One region of the Streptomyces sp. NPDC055103 genome, then DNA from elsewhere that is predicted to be linked to it. Evidence: riboswitches for the same ligand, from Rfam matches in the RefSeq annotation. Region 1 holds a riboswitch; each other region holds the start of a gene.
The links. A riboswitch is a leader RNA that binds a small molecule or an ion and turns the genes downstream of it on or off. The one in region 1 is predicted to bind cobalamin.
Positions count from the first base shown of each region.

Region 1 (4,656 bases):
AGGCCGTCGCGGATCTGCGCGTCCTTGACCTCGCACAGCCAGCCGTCGACGTGCAGCAGGAAGTCGTCGAAGCCGTCGTCCTCCGGGCGGTCCTCAAGACCCAGGTCGTGGTCGAGCTTCGCCGCCTGGATCAGCGTCCAGATCTGGGCGCGGATCGCGGGCAGCTTCGACGGGTCCATGGAGGAGATCTGCGCGTACTCGTCGAGGAGCTGCTCCAGGCGCGCGATGTCGCCGTACGACTCGGCGCGCGCCATCGGCGGCACCAGGTGGTCGACGAGCGTCGCGTGCACGCGCCGCTTCGCCTGCGTGCCCTCGCCCGGGTCGTTGACGAGGAAGGGGTAGATCAGGGGGATGTCGCCCAGGGCCGCGTCGGGGCCGCACGCGGCGGACAGGCCGGCGTTCTTGCCGGGCAGCCACTCCAGGTTGCCGTGCTTGCCCAGGTGCACCATCGCGTCGGCGCCGAAGCCGCCGTCCTCGGCGCGGGCGGCGATCCAGCGGTAGGCCGCGAGGTAGTGGTGCGACGGCGGCAGATCGGGGTCGTGGTAGATCGCGATCGGGTTCTCGCCGAAGCCGCGCGGCGGCTGGATGAGGATCAGCAGGTTCCCGCGGCGGAGGGCCGCGAGGACGATGTCGCCCTCGGGGTTGCGCGAGCGGTCCAGGAACATCTCGCCGGGCGCCGGGCCCCAGTGCTCCTCGACGTGCGAGCGGAGCTCCTCGGGCAGCGTCGCGTACCAGCGCTTGTAGTCCGCGGCCGGGATGCGGACGGGGTTGCGCGCGAGCTGCTCCTCCGTCAGCCAGTCCTGGTCGTGGCCGCCGGCGTCGATGAGGGCGTAGATCAGCTCGTCGCCGTCGCCGGAGACCAGGCCGGGGAGCTCCTCGGCCGGGCCGAAGTCGTAGCCCTCGGCGATCAGACGGCGGAGGAGGGCGACGGCCGATGCCGGGGTGTCCAGGCCGACCGCGTTGCCGATGCGGGAGTGCTTCGTCGGGTACGCGGAGAGGACGAGCGCCAGCTTCTTCTCGGCGTTCGGGATGTGGCGGAGCCGCGCGTGGCGGACGGCGATCCCCGCGACCCGGGCCGCGCGCTCGGCGTCCGCGACGTACGCCGGGAGCCCGTCCGCGTCGATCTCCTTGAAGGAGAACGGCACGGTGATGAGCCGGCCGTCGAACTCGGGCACGGCGACCTGGCTGGCCGCGTCCAGCGGCGACAGGCCCTCGTCGTTCTCCTGCCAGTTCTCGCGCGAACCGGTCAGGCACAGCGCCTGCAGGATCGGCACGTCGAGCGCGGCCAGCGCGCCCGCGTCCCAGGCCTCCTCGTCGCCGCCGGCCTGCGCCTCGGCGGGCTTGGTGCCGCCCGCCGCGAGGACGGTGGTGACGATCGCGTCGGCGGTACGGAGCCGGTCGAGCAGCTCAGGCTCGGGGGCGCGCAGGGACGCCACGTACAGCGGGAGCGCCTGCGCGCCGGTGTCCTCGATGGCCGCGCAGAGGGTGTCCACGAAGGCGGTGTTCCCGCTCATGTGGTGGGCGCGGTAGTAGAGCACCGCGATCGTCGGGCCGTCCGTGCGGCGCGCGGTCCGCTCCAGGGGGCCCCAGGTGGGGGCCGCCGCCGGGGCCTCGAAGCCGTGGCCGGTGAGGAGGACGGTGTCGGAGAGGAAGCGGGCCAGTTGCGCCAGGTTCGCGGGGCCGCCGTGCGCGAGGTAGGCGTGCGCCTCGGTGGCGACGCCGACGGGGACGGTCGAGGTCTCCATCAGCTGGGCGTCGGGGGCCTGTTCGCCGCTGAGGACGACGACCGGCTTCCCGGTGGCGCGGATCGCGTCGATCCCCTCCTCCCAGGAGCGGATGCCGCCGAGGAGGCGGACGACGACGAGGTCGGCGCCGTCGAGGAGGCCGGGCAGTTCGGCGAGGGGGAGCCGGGAGGGGTTGGCGAAGCGGTACTCGACCGGGCCACCGACCCCCTCGGCGGAGGCCGAGGCGGCGTTCGCCGCGCGGGCACTGAGCAGGTCGGTGTCGGAGTGCGACAGCAGCAGAAGCATGGCGTGCGCAGGCCCTTCCTCGGGGTTGTCCGCGCCCCGGGTGGTCGTGTGGACGGCGGGGGAGTTCCTGACTCACCCGCGCCATCGCTGGTACGGGCTCACAGTGGCGGGACCGCGCCGGATTCTCACCGGGCTTCCTCCCCGGGGTCCTGGGACCCCATGCCGATCTGCATCCTAGATCGTGGCGTCGTCGGGGCGGGGCGGGCCGTCGAGTCGGCCGGATCACACTCGGTGGTGGCCCGGTTCCCCGTGGGTATGCTCGCCGCCATGCCGCCCACCCCACCCCCGACACCCGAACGGGACGAAGCTCGCATACGGGACCGTGGCGACGCCTGCCCCGGGGCGCTGCGCCTGCACGCCGCCGACGACGGCCGACTGGCCCGACTGCGGCTCCCCGCAGGGCGCCTGACGGCACGTCAGGTCGAGGCGATGGCGGCCGTGGCGGAGTCCTTCGGCGACGGGTCGGTCAGCATCACCTCCCGGGGGAACGCGGAGCTGCGCGGCCTCACGGAGGAGTGCGGGGCGGAGCTCGCCGCGCTCCTCGCGGAAGCGGGCCTGCTGCCCTCCCCCACCCACGAGCGCGTCCGCAACATCGTGGCCTCCCCCGCCGCCGGTCTCGACGGACTCGGCGGCCCCGAGGTGCAGTTGTGGGCCCGCGCCCTGGACGGCCTCCTCTGCGCCGAGCCCTGGACGGCGGCGCTTTCCGGCCGTTTCCTGTTCGTCCTCGACGACGGGCGCGGGGACGTGGCAGGGCTCGGCGGGGATGTGACCTTGGTCGCAGTGGAGCCGGAGTCCGCCCTGGTGCGCGTCGGCGGGACGGCCTTCCGGGTCGCCGGAGCCGACGCCCCCCGCGCCGCGCTCGCCGCCGCCGGGGCCTTCCTGGACGCCGCCCTCGAGGCCGGGAACGGGGCCTGGCGGGTGCGGGAACTGCCGGAGGGGTGCGCCCCGGACCTGGCGGGCGCGCTCGCCCGCGCGGGGATCGTGGCGGAGCCCGTAGCGGAGCTCGTATCGGAGCCCGTATCGGAGCCCGTAGCGGCTGTACGCCTCCCCGAGGCCGCGACGCACCTCACCCCCGGCCCCCTCGGCCCCACCTCCCTCTACGTCCTCGCACCCCTCGGCCGCCTCACCGCCGCCCAGCTGCGCGCGCTGCTGCCCGCCGACGAGGTACGGCTGACGCCGTGGCGCGGTGCGGTCGTCGTCGGGGCGACGGCACCCGCGGCGGACCGGCTCGCCGCCCTGTCCTCCCACGGGCTGATCACCCGCCCCGACTCCCCCCGGGTGGGCGTCAGCGCCTGCACCGGGCGCCCGGGCTGCGCCAAGTCCCTCGCGGACGTCCGCGCCGACGCGCATCCGGGGTCCGCCGGAGGCCGCCCCGTCCCGGGCGCCGGGCTCCTCCCCGTCCACTACTCCGGGTGCGAGCGCCGCTGCGGGCACCCGCACGGCGCCTGGGTCGACGTCGTCGCCACCGCCGACGGCGCCTACCTGGTGAACGGCGCCCCCACCCCCCGTACCGCCCTGCCCGAAGCAGTCGCAACGGCCCGCACAACGAGATGAGCGAGAACAGGATGTTCGACTACGAGAAGGACGGGGCGGAGATCTACCGCCGGTCCTTTGCCACGATCCGCGCCGAGGCGGACCTCGCGGGCCTGCCCGCCGACGTCGCCCAGGTGGCGGTCCGGATGATCCACGCCTGCGGCATGACGGACCTCGTCCAGGACATCGCCTACTCCCCCCGGGTCGTCGCGAACGCCCGCGAGGCCCTGCGTGCCGGAGCGCCGATCCTCTGCGACGCGCAGATGGTCGCCAGCGGCGTCACCCGCAAGCGGCTGCCCGCCGACAACGAGGTGATCTGCACGCTCTCCGACCCGGCCGTGCCCGCCCTCGCCGCCGAGCTGGGCACCACCCGCTCCGCCGCCGCGCTCGAACTGTGGCGGGACCGCCTCGAAGGCTCCGTCGTCGCCATCGGCAACGCCCCCACCGCGCTCTTCCACCTCCTGGAGATGATCGCGAAGGGCGCAGGGAGGCCCGCCGCCGTCCTCGGCATACCGGTCGGCTTCATCGGCGCCGCCGAGTCCAAGGACGCGCTCGCGGAGCAGACCCTGGGCCTCGACTACCTCGTCGTACGGGGCCGGCGCGGCGGCAGCGCGATGACCGCCGCCGCCGTCAACGCCCTCGCCCACGAAGCGGAGATCCAGGCATGAGCACGGGTACGGGCAAGGGCAAGCTGTACGGGGTCGGGCTCGGCCCCGGCGACCCGGACCTGATGACGGTCGCGGCCGTGAAGGCCATCGCCGCCGCCGACGTCGTCGCGTACCACTCGGCCCGCCACGGCCGCTCGATAGCGCGCTCCATCGCCGCCGAGCACCTCCGCGAGGACCACGTCGAGGAGCGGCTGGTGTACCCGCTCACCGTCGAGACCACGGACCACCCCGGCGGCTACCGGGGCGCCCTGAACGACTTCTACGAGGAGGCCGCGGCCCGCCTCGCCGCCCACCTCGACGCCGGCCGCACGGTCGCCGTCCTCGCCGAGGGCGACCCGCTGTTCTACGGCTCGTACCAGCACATGCACAAGCGGCTCGCGGACCGCTACGACACCACCGTCATCCCCGGCGTCACCTCGGTGAGC
Region 1 covers NZ_JBSGTX010000027.1:33,148-37,803, reverse strand. Annotated here, with positions in the region: gene cobN (cobaltochelatase subunit CobN) at 1-2,030, opposite strand, end outside; cobalamin riboswitch at 2,072-2,208, opposite strand; gene ACWFR1_RS18740 (cobalamin biosynthesis protein CobG) at 2,286-3,584, shown strand; gene ACWFR1_RS18735 (precorrin-8X methylmutase) at 3,581-4,231, shown strand; gene ACWFR1_RS18730 (precorrin-2 C(20)-methyltransferase) at 4,228-4,656, shown strand, end outside.

Region 2 (4,656 bases), on a different contig from region 1:
AGGCGGGGACGGGGCCGCTGCGCTCGGCGAGGTCGGCGGACGCCTCGTACGCGGCGAGCATGATCCGCTCGGCGATACGGGTCGACAGCGCGCGCGCCGCGGGGGAGTCGAAGGGCAGCTTCAGCTGGAAGAAGACGTCCTGGAGGCCCATCGCGCCCAGGCCCACCGGCCGCCAGCGGGCGTTGGAACGCCCGGCCTGCTCGGTCGGGTAGAAGTTGATGTCGACGACCCGGTCGAGGAAGGTGACGGCCGTGCGGACGGTCGCGTCGAGCCGCTCCCAGTCGATGTCGCCGTCGCGCACGAACGCGCCGAGGTTGACCGAGCCCAGGTTGCAGACCGCGGTCTCGCCGTCGTCCGTGACCTCCAGGATCTCCGTGCAGAGGTTGGAGGAGTGGACGGTGTGGCCGGGCTCGGCGGTCTGGTTGGCCGTCCGGTTCGAGGCGTCCTTGAAGGTCATCCAGCCGTTGCCGGTCTGGGCCAGGGTCCGCATCATCCGGCCGTACAGGTCACGGGCCGGCATGGTCTTGCGGGCCAGGCCCTTCGCCTCGGCGGCGCGGTAGGCGGCGTCGAACTCCTCGCCCCACAGGTCGACGAGCTCGGGCACGTCCGCGGGGGAGAACAGCGACCAGTCGGCGTCGGCGTTCACGCGGCGCATGAACTCGTCCGGGATCCAGTGCGCGAGGTTGAGGTTGTGCGTGCGGCGCTGGTCCTCGCCGGTGTTGTCGCGGAGCTCCAGGAACTCCTCGATGTCCGCGTGCCAGGTCTCCAGGTAGACGGCGGCGGCGCCCTTGCGGCGGCCGCCCTGGTTCACGGCGGCGACGGAGGCGTCGAGGGTCTTCAGGAACGGCACGATGCCGTTGGAGTGGCCGTTGGTGCCCCGGATGAGGGAACCGCGGGCGCGGATGCGGGAGTACGAGAGGCCGATGCCGCCGGCGTGCTTCGAGAGGCGCGCGACCTGGTGGTAGCGGTCGTAGATGGAGTCCAGCTCGTCCTGCGGGGAGTCGAGGAGGTAGCAGGAGGACATCTGCGGGTGGCGGGTGCCGGAGTTGAAGAGCGTGGGGGAGGAGGGGAGGTAGTCCAGACGGCTCATCAGGCCGTACAGGGCGCCGACCTCGTCGAGCGCGCGGACGCTCTCGTCCTCGGCCAGACCGCAGGCCACGCGCAGCATGAAGTGCTGCGGGGTCTCGATCACCTTGCGGGTGATCGGGTGGCGCAGCAGGTAGCGCGAGAAGAGGGTGCGGAGACCGAAGTAGCCGAAGCGGTCGTCGCCGGCGCGGTCGATGGTGGCGTCCAGGCGGTCCGCGTGCAGCGCGACGAAGTCGGCGGTGCGGTCGGCGATCAGACCCTCGCGGTGACCGACGGCCACGGAGGCAGAGAAGGAGACCGCACCCTGGCCCGCGGCCTCGTCGGCGATGGTGATCGTCAGGAGCCGGGCGGCGAGCCGGGAGTAGGCCGGGTCCTCGGAGATCAGACCGGCGGCCGCCTCGGTGGCCAGCTCGCGCAGTTCCGCCTCGTCCGACGTGGCGCTGCGGCCGCGGAGGGCGGCGGCGGCGACCTTGCCGGGGTCGGTGTCGGGGAGGTCGGCGGTGAGATCGGTCAGGGTCCGCAGCAGTACGGTGCCGGGTCCGTCGCTCTCGATCGCCGTGGCCGGATCGGCGGGCGCGATGGTCACGTGGGGGCTCTCCCTCGCTCGGCTCGGGGCCGCGGCGGGGGAAGGCGGGCAGGCGGGCGCCCGTACGCCGGGCGCGCCGCGTCCACCGGCCCACTCCGCGAGGCCCGGACGTCAGTGACACCCGGAACGGTCGGACCGGGTGCGCTGCCGGCAGGTCCTCGGACTCACTTCGTACGCGCGTATGGGTATGAAGCACACCGTTGCGGGACAGTTCCGGATTCGCGCCGGATTTCCCTGCGTCGACAGCGAGCACGAGCATACATGTGGGGGGCGCCGCTCGCGGAACCCCCCACATGTTGTGTCGCCCGGGCCTGGCTCCCGGTGTCAGAACTCCAGGGCGTACGTCCGCAGGGAGTGGCCGGGGATCGGTTCCCAGTCCCGTTCCGGGGTGCGGACGAAGCCCATCCGCTCGTAGATCCGATGTGCCGAGACCATCTTCGCGTCCGTGGAGAGCACGAGCCGCGCGCATTCCGGCACGGCCCGCGCGCGGTCCGCGCAGTGGCGTACGAGGGCCTCTCCGACGCCCCTGCCGCGGGCCTCCGGCGCGACCACGAGCATCCGGAACTCGGCCTCGCCGGCGACGGCGATGTCGGCCCAGGGGGTGGAGCCGGGGGCGAAGGTCACCCCGCCGATGATCCGGCCGTCCTCGTCGACGGCGACGAGCACCTCGGCCTCGCGGGCCCGCCGGGCGGTGTCCCGGAGCACGGCCAGGTAGAAGTCGTCCTCGCCGTGCAGCAGCAGCCCGTCGTTCAGATAGGTCCGCCCGGTGAGTTCCCCGAGCTCCTCGTACTCCTCGGGCCGTACCGCCCTGATCGTGAAGTCCATGCGAGCAGTCTGCCTCGGAGGAGGTACGGGAAAGGGCCCGGGATCTCCTGGTGGAGATCCCGGGCCCCGCGTCCGTACCGCCGGTTCAGTGCGCTCCGGCGCCGACCTTCGGGTCGGCCTGCGGGTCCGTGTCCGGCTTCGCCTCGCGGGCCGGCGCGTCGCCCGCGTCGGCCGTGTAGTCCGAGGGGGAGGTCTCGTCGATGCCGTCGGGGGCCTTCGCGGCCTTGAGGACGAAGGTCAGGACGACCGTGACGACGACGTTGAGGACGAAGGCCGTGAGGCCGATGTAGCCGATCTCGCCGATGCCCGGGATCTCGGCGGAGGAGCCGCCGAAGTGCTTCTGGGTCGGGCTGGCGACGCCGTACGCGGCGACCGTGCCGTAGACCATGCCCACGGCCCAGCCGGCGAGCAGCGCCCAGCGGTGGAACCAGCGGGTGAACAGGCCGCCGACCAGCGCCGGGAAGGTCTGGAGGATCCAGATGCCGCCGAGCAGCTGGAAGTTGATCGCGACCGTCTTGTCCATGGTGAGGACGAAGGCGAGCGCGCCGACCTTCACCAGGAGCGAGACGAGCTTGGAGACCTTGGTCTCCTGGGCGGGGGTCGCGTCCTTCTTGATGAAGTCCTTGTAGATGTTGCGGGTGAAGAGGTTGGCCGCGGCGATCGACATGATCGCGGCCGGGACGAGCGCGCCGATGCCGATCGCGGCGAAGGCGACGCCCGCGAACCAGTCGGGGAACATGGTCTCGAAGAGCTGCGGGATGGCGAGCTGGCCGTTCTTGACCTGGATCCCGGCGGCGATCGCCATGAAGCCGAGCAGCGCGAGCAGGCCCAGCATCAGCGAGTACAGCGGCAGGATCGTGGTGTTGCGGCGGATCACCTCACGGCTGCGCGAGGACAGCGTCGCCGTGATGGAGTGCGGGTACATGAAGAGCGCGAGCGCCGAGCCGAGGGCCAGCGTGGCGTACGTCCACTGGCCGGCCTCGCCGGGGACGAGCGTGCCGCGCGGCTTGCCGGTCGCCGGGTTGGTCTGCGCGTAGGCCTCGCCGGCCTTGGCGAAGATCTCGTCGAAGCCGCCGAGCTTGATCGGGATGTAGATGATCGCCACGGCGATGACGATGTAGATCAGGGTGTCCTTGACGAAGGCGATGAGCGCGGGCGCGCGCAGCCCCGAGGAGTACGTGTACGCCGCGAGGACGCCGAAGGCGATGAGCAGCGGCAGGTCCTTGATGAACCAGTGCGTGGTCTCGCCGCCGCCGACGCCCATCACGTCCAGGACGGCCTGGATGCCGACGAGCTGGAGCGCGATGTACGGCATGGTCGCGAGGATGCCGGTGACGGCCACCGCGAGCGACAGGCCCTTGGAGCCGAAGCGGCCGCGTACGAAGTCGGAGGTGGTGACGTACCCGTGCTTGTGCGAGACCGACCAGAGGCGCGGCAGGAAGGTGAAGATCAGCGGGTACACCAGGATCGTGTACGGGACGGCGAAGAAGCCGGCCGCGCCCGCCGCGTAGATGGCCGCCGGTACGGCGACGAAGGTGTACGCCGTGTAGAGGTCGCCGCCGAGCAGGAACCAGGTCACCCAGGTGCCGAACGACCGGCCGCCGAGGCCCCATTCGTCGAGGCTGTTCTCGTTCGCGGCCCTGCGCCAGCGCGAGGCGAGGAAGCCCATGACCGTGACGGCCAGGAAGAAGAAGATGAAGACGGCGAGTGCCACGCCGTTCACGCCGGACACGTCCTTCATCGCGCGTCACCTCCCTTGCGGGCGCGCTGGTCCAGCTGCCACAGCTTGTACGCGATCATGGTGAGAGCGGTGGAGATCAGCACCCAGAGCATCTGGTACCAGTAGAAGAACGGGATGCCCGCGAAGAGCGGTTCGGCCTTCGCGTACGAACTCACCCAGAGCATCGCCACGAACGGCGCGAACAGGCAGAGTGCGATAACCACCCGCAGGGGCGTGATGGTCCCTTGGTTCCCTTGTTTCCCTTGTGTCACTTCTGGCATCGTGCCTCGTCCCCTCGCTGATCACCTTGGTAATGGTGGGGAAATCTAGGGGACGCTTCAGCTCCACGGAACCCCCGTCCGCATAACGGATGTGATTGCCCCACGGAAGTTCCGGACACGCGAAACGAGGGGGCCGCCGAATTCTCGGCGACCCCCTC
Region 2 covers NZ_JBSGTX010000010.1:132,535-137,190, reverse strand. Annotated here, with positions in the region: gene ACWFR1_RS09635 (ribonucleoside-diphosphate reductase subunit alpha) at 1-1,672, opposite strand, end outside; cobalamin riboswitch at 1,805-1,931, opposite strand; gene ACWFR1_RS09630 (GNAT family N-acetyltransferase) at 1,997-2,497, opposite strand; gene mctP (monocarboxylate uptake permease MctP) at 2,583-4,238, opposite strand; gene ACWFR1_RS09620 (DUF3311 domain-containing protein) at 4,235-4,498, opposite strand.
Region 2: linked by a shared signal. The riboswitch ahead of ACWFR1_RS09635 (ribonucleoside-diphosphate reductase subunit alpha) and the one ahead of cobN (cobaltochelatase subunit CobN) in region 1 are both predicted to bind cobalamin.

Region 3 (4,656 bases), on a different contig from region 1:
ATCGGGCACCAGGATCCCGGAGCGACGTCGTCGGCGCTGCTCTTCGCTGAGCTCGCCGAGACGGCTCGCGCGGAGGGTGCCGAGTGAGCGCGGTGAGCGCCACGGCGCCGGTCGGGATCGTGCTGGTCTCGCACAGCGCCGAGGTAGCGGCCTCGGTGGCGGCGCTGGCCCGGGGGCTCGCGGGCGGCGGCGGGACCGCGCCGATCCTGCCGGCCGGCGGGCTTCCCGGCGGCGGTCTCGGGACGAGCGCCGAGCTGATCTGCGAGGCGGCGAAGGCCGTCGACGGCGGCGCGGGGGTGGCGCTCCTGGTCGACCTGGGCAGCGCGGTCCTGACCGTGAAGGCGCTGCTCGCCGAGGGCGACGAGCTGCCGGAGGGCGCCCGTCTGGTGGACGCGCCGTTCGTCGAGGGCGCGGTCGCGGCGCTGGTGACGGCGAGCGCGGGCGGGGATCTCGACGCGGTGGCCGCCGCGGCCTCGGAGGCGTACAGCTATCGCAAGGAGTGAGGGTTTCACCCGGGCGCGGGACACGTCGCACCCCGACTTGATAGGCAAGTGAGCGGTTGCCTATCCTGGGGTCGTGGCCGACGACCTTTTCAAAGCCCTGGCCGACCCCACCCGCCGCACGATCCTCGACGAGCTCGCGGAGAAGTCCGGACAGACACTGTTCGAGATCTGCTCGCGGCTGAGCATGAGGCATCAGCTCGGCATCTCGCGCCAGGGAGTCTCCCAGCACCTCGCCGTGCTGGAGGCCGCCGGGCTCGTCGAGACCAGGCGGGAGGGCCGCTACAAGTTCCACGACCTGAACACGGCCCCCTTGCGGCACATCACCGAGCGGTGGCCCGTGGCCGACGCACCCGGACCGGAGAAGAGCACCCCATGAAGATCCACCTGACCAGCGTCTTCGTCGACGACCAGGCCAAGGCCGAGCGTTTCTACACCGAAATCCTCGGCTTCGTGAAGAAGCACGACGTCCCGCTGGGCGAGACGGACCGGTGGCTGACCGTCGTCTCGCCCGACGAGCCCGCCGGCACCGAGCTCCTCCTGGAGCCCGCCGGTCACCCCGCGGTCAAGTCCTACCGCGACGCGCTCGTCCAGGACGGCATCCCGCTGGCCCAGTTCGCCGTCGACGACGTGCGGGCCGAGCACGAGCGCCTGACCGGCCTCGGCGTCCGCTTCACCCAGGAGCCCCTGGAGATGGGCCCCGTCACGACCGCCGTCTTCGACGACACCTGCGGCAACCTGATCCAGATCGCGACGAAGCCCCAGGTGTAAGCAGGAGTGGCAGGAGTCATGAGCGGGAGTAGCCGTTCCGCGCGTCAGTCGAGGTCGACGTCGGTGCCGGTGCCGGTACCGGTGCCGGTGCCGTGCCGGTGCCGGTGACGGTGTCGAGCACGGCGTCGACCTCGATCTCGACGAGCCATTCGGGGTCGATGAAACGCGAGACCTCGACGAAGGTCGTGACCGGCCGGACCGCCGCGAACCGTTCCCCATGGGCGCGCGCGGCCTCCTTCCAGCGGGTCACGTCGGTCAGCATGACCCGCGTCCGTACGACGTCCTCCGACGAGGCCCCCGCCGCCTTCAGGGCCGCCTCGGCGATGTCCAGACACCGGACGGTCTGCGCGTACACGTCCCCCGGCGCGACGACGCCCCCGTCGTCGCCGATGGGAGCGGTCCCCGCGACCGCGACGTGCGCCCCCTTGCGTACGGCCCGGGAGAACCCGATCTCCGGTTCGAGCGGCGAACCGGAACTGACCGTCCGTCGGCCGTCATCCATCGCTCCGCACCCCTTCACGTTGTGATGTACCTGATCAACGCACTAGTGTCGCAGGGCCTTGGTGTACGGGAAACCGGTGCGGTACCGGTGCGGCCCTCGCCACTGTGATCGGGAGTTCCGGCTCCACACCCGCGGGAGACACCCTCGGGCAAGCCACTGGACCGTCGTGGGATACCGCCTCGGTGTGGGAAGGCGGAGTCGGGACGTATGACCGTCAGCCAGGAGACCGGCCAGGGTGCGTTGTCCATCCACGAGGTGCTGGAGAGGGTCTCCCGACCATGCATATAGCCGAGGGGTATCTGCCCCCCGCTCACGCCGCCGCCTGGGGCGTCGCGGCCGCTCCGTTCATCGTCCACGGGGTGCGCGCGCTCACCCGCGAGGTACGGTCCAACCCCGAGTCCACCCTGCTGCTCGGCGCTTCCGGCGCCTTCACGTTCGTCCTTTCGGCGCTCAAGCTGCCCTCGGTTACGGGCAGTTGCTCGCATCCGACGGGTACGGGGCTCGGCGCGATCCTCTTCCGGCCGCCGATCATGGCGGTCCTCGGGACGATCACCCTGCTCTTCCAGGCCCTGCTGCTCGCCCACGGCGGGCTCACCACGCTCGGCGCGAACGCCTTCTCGATGGCGATCGTCGGGCCCTGGGCGGGGTACGGGACCTACCTGCTGGTGCGCCGGTTCGGCGCGCCGCTGATGGTCGCCGTCTTCTGCGGCGCGTTCGTCGCCGATCTGTCCACGTACTGCGTCACGACCGTGCAGCTCGCGCTGGCCTTCCCTGACCAGGGCAGCGGCGTCATGGGCGCCCTGGCCAAGTTCGGTTCCATCTTCGCCGTGACGCAGATTCCGCTCGCGGTGAGCGAAGGCCTGCTCACCGTGCTCGTGATGCGGCTGCTCACCCAGTCCAGCAAGGGCGAGTTGACCCGGCTGGGCGTCCTGGGCCGGACCGTGACGAAGCGACGCGAGGGGGCGGCTCCGCGATGAGCGTCACCGTCAGCCGGAACACGAAGATCAACGCCCTCCTGCTGCTCGTCGTCGCCGCGCTCGCGGTGCTGCCGCTCGCGCTGGGGCTCGGCGACCACAAGGAGGAGCCCTTCACCGGGGCGGACGCGGAGGCGGAGACCGCGATCACGGAGCTCCAGCCGGAGTACGAACCGTGGTTCAGCCCCCTGTACGAGCCGCCGTCCGCGGAGATCGAGTCGGCGCTGTTCGCCCTCCAGGCGGCGCTGGGCGCCGGTGTCCTCGCGTACTACTTCGGCGTACGGCGCGGACGACGCCAGGGCGAGGCCCGCGCCGCCTTGGCGACGGCTTCGGTAGCCGCAGAGGCGGCTGAGGCTGCCGAGGCCGTTGAGGCCGCCGGGACCTCGGAGACCGCCGGCACCGCAGACGCCGCGAAGGCCGAAGACGGCGCCGCGCACTCCGCCTCGGCGGGCTCCGGTACCTCCGCCGACGGCAAGGACGCGTAGCCGCCCATGCTGCCGATCGACGCGGCGGCGCACAGCAGTCGCTGGCGCCGCCGCCATCCCGTCGAGAAGGCCCTGCTCGGTTTCGGCCTCACACTGTGCGCGGTGTGTCTGCCGCCGTGGCCCGGTGCCGTGCTCGTCGCGGCGGCCACGCTCGTGGTGCTGCTCGGCCCGGCCGGGGTGGCGGGCCGTCAGCTGTGGCGGGCCTTCCGTGTCCCCCTCGGCTTCTGCGTCACGGGAGCGGTGCCGCTGCTCTTCGAGGTGGGTGGGCCGCGCGGGTTCGTGGCTCTCGCGCCGGGCGGCCCCGTCCACGCGGGCGAGCTGCTGCTCCGGACCGCGGCCGCCTCGCTGGGGGTGCTGCTCTTCGCCTTCACGACGCCGGTCTCCGACGTGCTCCCCCGGCTCGTCCGGGCGGGGGTGCCGGCTCCCGTGGTGGACGTGGCGCTCGTGATGTACCGGATCATCTTCCTGCTGCTCGACTCGCTGTCCAAGATCCGACAGGCCCAGGCGGCCCGCCTCGGGCACGCCACCCGGGCGGCCACCTGGCGTTCGCTCGCCGGGCTCGGAGCGACCTCGTTCGTCCGCGCCTTCGACCGGGCGCAGCGCCTGCAGTCGGGGCTCGCGGGGCGGGGCTACGACGGGAACCTGCGGGTCCTGGTCCCCGCCGCCGCGGTCTCCCGCCGGTTCCTGACGGCGGTGGCCGCCCTGCTCTGCGGGCTCGTCGCCCTCACCCTCGTACTCGAAAGGTTCCTGCCGTGACCGCTCCGACGGCCCCTCCACCGGCTCCCTCGACGCCCCCTCCGACTCCCGTCGTGGAGCTGGTGGGGACGGGCTTCGCGTACGAGGACGGGCCCGCGGTCCTGTCCGGTGTCGACTTCGCGGTGCCGGAAGGACGGTCGATCGCGCTTCTCGGGCGGAACGGCAGCGGCAAGACGACGCTGCTGCGGCTGCTCAGCGGCGGGCTGCGGCGCGGCAGCGGGTCGCTGCTCCTGGACGGGACGGAGGTGACGTACGACCGGAAGGGGCTGACCCGGCTGCGGACGACCGTGCAGCTCGTGGTGCAGGACCCGGACGACCAGCTGTTCGCGGCCTCGGTCGGTCAGGACGTGTCCTTCGGCCCGATGAACCTCGGGCTGCCGGAGGAGGAGGTACGGCTCCGGGTGCGGGAGGCCCTGGAGGCGCTCGACATCGTGGCCTTGGAGGACCGGCCGACGCATCTGCTGTCGTACGGGCAGCGCAAGCGGGCCGCGATCGCTGGCGCGGTGGCCATGCGGCCCCGGGTTCTGATCATGGACGAGCCGACGGCCGGGCTCGACCCGCACGGGCAGGAGCGGCTCCTCGACGCCCTCGGGCGGCTGCGCGCGTCCGGGACGACGGTGGTGATGGCGACGCACGACGTGGATCTCGCGCTGCGCTGGGCGGACGAG
Region 3 covers NZ_JBSGTX010000049.1:6,146-10,801, forward strand. Annotated here, with positions in the region: gene dhaL (dihydroxyacetone kinase subunit DhaL) at 1-87, shown strand, start outside; gene ACWFR1_RS27300 (PTS-dependent dihydroxyacetone kinase phosphotransferase subunit DhaM) at 93-503, shown strand; gene ACWFR1_RS27305 (ArsR/SmtB family transcription factor) at 577-879, shown strand; gene ACWFR1_RS27310 (VOC family protein) at 876-1,271, shown strand; gene ACWFR1_RS27315 (RidA family protein) at 1,288-1,773, opposite strand; cobalamin riboswitch at 1,816-2,022, shown strand; gene ACWFR1_RS27320 (energy-coupling factor ABC transporter permease) at 2,052-2,750, shown strand; gene ACWFR1_RS27325 (energy-coupling factor ABC transporter substrate-binding protein) at 2,747-3,232, shown strand; gene cbiQ (cobalt ECF transporter T component CbiQ) at 3,239-3,988, shown strand; gene ACWFR1_RS27335 (ATP-binding cassette domain-containing protein) at 3,985-4,656, shown strand, end outside.
Region 3: linked by a shared signal. The riboswitch ahead of ACWFR1_RS27320 (energy-coupling factor ABC transporter permease) and the one ahead of cobN (cobaltochelatase subunit CobN) in region 1 are both predicted to bind cobalamin.